Regions from separate parts of the Turicibacter bilis genome, predicted to be linked through region 1. Evidence: riboswitches for the same ligand, from Rfam matches in the RefSeq annotation. Region 1 holds a riboswitch; the other holds the start of a gene.

Region 1 (3,219 bases):
TACTAAACGTTCTTTTAATGATTCCCCGATTGATAATAATTCTTTTTTCATTATACTGTCTCCTTATGACCATCCCATTAAGATGGCAATTGTAATAAAGATAATTGCTAATCCACCAAAAATTAATTGAACTGGCCAAACCCATTTAATCCATTTTGCCCATGGAATTCCCGCTACACCTAAACAAGCCATTAAAACAGCACTTGTTGGGAAGATAGCATTTGAGAATCCATCACCAAATTGGAAAATTAAAATTGAAGTTTGTGGTGTAATACCAACTAACTCACCAAGCGGTGCCATGATTGGCATCGTTAAAGCAGCTTGTCCTGATCCCGATGAGATAAAGAAATTGATAAACATTTGAACAAAGAACATCACATATCCAGCAACTAACGATGGCAATTGTCCAATGAAGTTTGATAAGTTATAAAGAATCGTATCAATAATTTGTCCGTCTTGAGCAATGATAACAATTGCACGTGCAAATCCAACCACTACTGCTGCACTAATCATATCTTTTGCTCCGTGAATGAATGAATTGGCCATATCATCTAAACTTAAACGCCCAATGAATCCACAGATAATTCCCGTTGCAAAGAAGATAGCCGCAATTTCTGGAATTCCAAATCCAAATTGTAAAACACCTATAACGATAGCAGCTAAACATACTAAGATAGATGCTAAAATAACTTTATGTTTGAATGTGAATGGTAAATGTTCAGATTCTGCGTCTTCTAACTCCTGACGACGTACCTGATCAATTTCGTAAACTGGACTTAATTGTGGATTACGTTTAATACGGCGTCCATACCACATTAAATATAAAATTGAAGCTACTGTTGTAACCGCCCAGATGATCGTTCGGAATCCAACCCCTGTTCCTGCTGGCACCTGTGCGATACTTTGAGCAATTCCTACCGAGAATGGATTTAACATGGCTGTTGCGAATCCAACAATACATCCCATATAAGAAATTGCCATCGCCATAATACTATCGTATCCTAAGGCTAAACATAAAGGAATAAGCATCGCAATAAATGGAATAGCTTCTTCCGTCATTCCGAAGATGGCCCCACCTAATGAGAATAATCCCATAATAACCGGAATCATTAACATTTCTTTTCCTTTAAATGATTTAACGGCATTTGTAATTCCAGCATCAATAGCACGTGTTTTTGTAATAATTGCAATTGATCCGCTAACTACAAATAAGAAAGCAATAATTTCTGCCGCTCCTACAATTCCATGAATTGGGGCTTGTAATACACTAAATAATCCTTGTGGGGTTTGATCAACATAAGCGAATGAACCATCAACAACGACTGTTTTCCCTGCATCATTGACGATACGCTCATATGTTCCTGCAGGTAAAATCCATGTTGCTAATGCTACGATAACTAAAATAAATGTAACAATGACTAAAGTATGAGGGACTTTAAATTCTTTTGTCTCCTCTTTACCATCAACTCTTGGTTTTCTTAAACTAAGCATATTTTTTTCTCCCTCTTATTTTAAATTTTAAATAGTGTTTAGTTGAAAGAGGCAAATAAAAAAAGCCTTGAGCCATTCACTCAAGACCTTCAGAAAAGAACAATAGATCATCCTTATTTCCGATTCTCAAATGATAGCTCTCCACGATTATTGGGACGACTCTAATCAAAACATTCAAAAAGTCCTGAGGCCATTCTCAAGACTTTTATCATATAACCGTACTAAGTTAGGATGATTTAAATCCGGAATGATAGCCCTCCACAATAATAAATTGTGACAATGTTAAATATCTTCTACTTAACACCAGCTCTATAACCTTAAAGTATCAGTTATAGGCTTCGGCGAGAATCCCTTTCCTATCGCGTCAACATCTTCACTCTTCGATAGTACTCTTAATTACCGCACCTCTATCTAAAACCTATTTAATTTACAATGTCATCTTATCTTATTTTATACTCAAAAACAACATTTTTTTATTAAATAGTATAAGAAACACTTATTTTTTATTATTAAAACATTAAAATTTTATATAAATTAGTTATAAATACCATATAATGTCGAAATTAGCATTTTGTTGTTTGATGCTTGTTTTATCATTCTCTATTTTATAATCATATAGTTTAAAAGAAGACTATTTCGTTTATTTTTTAAATATTAATGTGTATTCATGATGATTTAAGGCTTTATTTTTTTGAATATTTTTAATGAAACATAAAAAGCTGTTGCTACCCCTAACAACAGCTTTCTACGTACCCTTGTAATGATGAACGACACTAACCTTAATTAGAGTGCATAACACTCTCCCTAATTAATGATAGATATAGAAACTTATTTTATATCGATTTTATTTGTAAGACATTTCAAATATGATGTGATTCTTCCAAGATTTCATCTAAATTGACTAAGTCAATTGGATAATCTTCTAAACTAATTTTATTATTAGTTGAGTTATTCGGAGTATCATTTACTTTCGTATCCGGAATGTACTTATTCTTTTGATCGATACAAAATGATAATCGTAATAAATAAATCATCCGATGCATTTGATAATCGTTAAATTTATTCACTACTACGTCCTCCTGTTTCCATAACTATTATAAGTAGTTATTTATTGTGGAATAAAGAAAAAAGAGGTCACAGATTTATTGAAAAATCTGTGACCTTTTACGTAATAGCATCAAGTAAAATACGGTATTCATTTAAATCTTTCTGTTGACCAAGAACATCATTCATAATCCTTTTATATAATCGATTTTGAAATTTCGTATAAATAAACTCATCTAATATCTCTTTATCAACTAATTTTTGAATATCCTCTAACAAAATCAACATGGACTCAAAGTCTTGAGTTTCCAAATATAAATCTAATCCCCACTCTAAAGTCGCCTCTTGTTGTTCAAGAGAACCTTTATGAAAAATAATATCTTTAACCTCGACTAATAAACTATGAGCTTTTTCATAATTGCCTATTCTAAAATAAACTTCGCCCATCAAACATTTGGTAATCGAGCGTTGCTTAACTGTTTCACGGAGAGGGAGTGCTATCTTCAAACAATCAAGTGCTTGTTGATATAGTCCTGAGTCTTTAAAGCTACAGCCTAAATTATGATAAGCATAACCCAAATAATCTTCATAAAAAGGATTATTAATCAATTCGAGTAATAACTCTCTTCCTAACTCATCTCGACCTTGTCTTTTTAAAATAGTCGATTTAATTAAATAAGCTGC
Region 2 (3,219 bases), 1.3 Mb from region 1:
AATTTTAGTTTGACCAATCATACAATTTTCCAAAACCGTCTTGTTTTGAAATAAATTAAAGCTTTGAAATACCATTCCCACTTTTGTTCGATGATGATTAATATTAATATTTCCCTTTAAAATATCTTTTCCATGATATAAAATTTCTCCACTATCTGGATTCTCTAATAAATTAATACAACGTAAAAGGGTTGATTTCCCGCTTCCACTTGATCCAATAATTGTAATAACTTCTCCTTTTTTTACATGAAACTCAATGTTATTTAAAACTTCTAAATTCCCAAAATGTTTTTTCAAACGATGGATTTCAATAATATGATTCGCTTCCACTATGATCCTCCTTAGTCAAGCGTATTAGGTACAGTTTGTGACGCTGGAAAAGATGTTTTAGGCAGATTCATTCTTTTCTCAATAAATCGCAAAATTTGCGCCGTAATCGTTGTCAACACTAAATAAATCAAACAAGTAATAAAAAATGTTTCTGAATATAACATCGCACTACCAGCTACTGATCGTGATTGAAAGAAAACTTCAATCACCCCAATGACATTTAGCATCGAACTATCTTTGATATTAACGATAAATTCATTTCCGATAGATGGGAATGAATTTTTGATGGCCTGTGGTAAAATAATGTATCTCATGGTTTGCGAGCTCGTCATTCCAATACTACGTGCAGCTTCAATTTGCCCCTTATCAATGGATTGAATCCCAGAACGAATAATCTCCGCCATATAAGCACCCGTATTCACAGAAATAATTACAATCCCTGCTGTCATCGCATCCCACCCAAGGACAGGTCTTAAGGCATAATATAAAAACATTGCTTGCACCATCATCGGCGTTCCTCTAAAGAACCACACATACAACCCCACAATCCAATGTAATACTTTTTTTATAGCCTTAACTCCCATCGAATCACGAGGTTCGATGGCAATGGCACGAATCCCTCCTAAAACAAGACCAATAACTAATCCAAATATTGTTCCCAATAAGGCTAATAATAATGTAATTTTAATCCCATACCAAAATAAATTAAAATTATTTGTAAATAAATCAAAAGCTTTCTCAAAAAAATCAACTTGAAACATCATAAACACCCTCTTACTCTCCTGTTGGCGCTGTTTCGCGTGCAGCATTCATCCATTCCTGACGTGTCGCTTCAGAAATTTGATCTAAAGCAGCTTGTACGTTATTAAAGAAATCTGATCCGCGGCTTCCTTCTTTTAACCCAATTGATACAGATGTATCTACATCAAATCCTTCCCCATCAGCAAAATGAATAATTGTTAAACTTGGATTCGCTTGGACAACTCCTTCGGCAACTGGTAATTCAGCTGTGATTCCATCAGACTCTCCTGCTAATAATGTTTGAACTAATTCAGGATAGCTTGAACGTGGCGTTAAATGATTAACATCTTTGATTTGATCAATGATTTCATCATAATTTGTATTCATTTGTCCGATGACATTAGCTCCACTAAAGTCATTAATTGAAGTGGCATCCACATAGTTTCCATCTTTTTTAACTATCATGACCATTTCAGATTCAAAGTATGGTGTTGTAAAGTCAATTCCTTGTTCACGCTCTTCATTCGCTGTCATCCCTGCAATAATGGCATGAATTTCCCCTGATTGAAGTGCTGGCTGTAATCCATCCCAATCTAATTTTTTAACGACTAATTCTTTCCCCAGCGTATCTGCAATTTGTGAGGCCACTCGTATATCATAACCATCACATAATCCCGCTCCACCAATTGAAACAGCTGTTTCCGTTTCCTTATCTGTTTGCCAGTTAAATGGAGCATAATTACACTCCATTCCTACAATAAATTGATCCTCTGAATTTGTTCCGTTTGCTCCACACCCAACTAACAACGAACCTAATGCTAAAACTCCAATAAATTTTTTCATATCAATTTTTCTCCCCTTTTGATTTTCTTCAACAAAAAAAGTCGTGCTATTAAACACGACTTACCTTTTTAAAGTCCGCTTGATTAATAGCTCCTCTTCATTTCTGAAGGAGTGTTACAGGTATTCCCTGCAACCCCAAGCTAGGCATCTGCCAATGCTAGCTTTCGGCGATGATTACCTTTCTTATCTTTCACTGTCTGCCGACTCCAAATAATACTCTGATGCACCGCTACCTCTATACGATTTTTCTTGTCTAAACTTAATGTACCATTTTTTAACATGAACCTCAAGTATTTATAGGAAATTTTTGGATTATTTTATAAAGTAACTTAATACTCTGGTACGAAAAAAGACATAGGGTACCCTATGTCTTTAATTATTATTTTAACTCAACCACAGTTGCTCCTGTACCACCTTCACCAGCACCACCGAATCTAAATGAAGCAACATGTTTGTTTTTCTTTAAATATTTATGAACCCCTTGGCGAAGAGCTCCCGTTCCATGACCATGAATGATTGTCACGGTTTGATATCCTGCTAACAGGACTTCATCCATATATTTATCTAAACGTAACATCGCATCCTCATAGCGTTCCCCACGTAAGTCTAGTTGAATCCCAACGTTTGTGTTACGTTTATGAATCATTTTACCTTTGCCTGAATCTTTTTTCTTCACTGATTGACGTAAATATTCTAAATCTTCTTCTTTAATGTTTACTTTCATCATTCCAAGTTGAACCATCCAGTCACCATTTTTTGTTTTCTCAATGAGTTCTCCTTGACGATTTAATGAAAGTACCATGACTTCATCTCCTGCTTTTAGTGGGGCCTTATTACGTGCTTTACGTTTAAACTGCTCTGCTTGTTTGGCTTCTGATTTTTTAAGCGACGTTAGTTTTTCTGTTAGTTCATGATCTTTAATACTTAAGTCAGCCATTTTCTTTGCTTGACGTAAATCCGCTACAATTTGTTCTGCTTCTTCTTTTGCCTGACGAATATTTTCAAAAGCTTCTTTTTTAATGTCTTCTAAGACACGCTCTCGTTCAGCTTCAAACTTTGCAATCTTACGTTCATAATCAAGACGCATCGCTTCTACTTCTTGATTTTGTTTTTGTAATAATTGAATTTCATGATCTAACTCTAAACCACGATCTTCTAATTTCGTAATTAAATCAGTCATTTCCGTACGTTCTGTTTCAACATACGCACGAGCTGTTGTTAAAATCGCTTCTTTTAACCCTAAACGTTTTGAAATTTCAAACGCGTTTGAACGACCTGGTACCCCAACTAATAAACGATAGGTTG

The links. Region 1 has a riboswitch for lysine ahead of J0J69_RS10160 (YfcC family protein). Riboswitches for the same ligand answer to the same signal wherever they lie in the genome.
Region 2: it holds a riboswitch for lysine, as region 1 does, so the genes downstream of both, J0J69_RS03045 (transporter substrate-binding domain-containing protein) here and J0J69_RS10160 (YfcC family protein) in region 1, are expected to answer to the same signal.

The regions. Positions count from the first base shown of each region.
Region 1 is NZ_CP071249.1:2,102,481-2,105,699, reverse strand. It holds gene J0J69_RS10165 (M20 family metallopeptidase) at 1-51, opposite strand, end outside; gene J0J69_RS10160 (YfcC family protein) at 64-1,491, opposite strand; lysine riboswitch at 1,735-1,909, opposite strand; gene J0J69_RS10155 (hypothetical protein) at 2,352-2,558, opposite strand; gene J0J69_RS10150 (helix-turn-helix domain-containing protein) at 2,656-3,219, opposite strand, start outside.
Region 2 is NZ_CP071249.1:644,724-647,942, forward strand. It holds gene J0J69_RS03035 (amino acid ABC transporter ATP-binding protein) at 1-330, opposite strand, end outside; gene J0J69_RS03040 (amino acid ABC transporter permease) at 342-1,094, opposite strand; gene J0J69_RS03045 (transporter substrate-binding domain-containing protein) at 1,105-1,914, opposite strand; lysine riboswitch at 1,994-2,160, opposite strand; gene J0J69_RS03050 (endonuclease MutS2) at 2,294-3,219, opposite strand, start outside.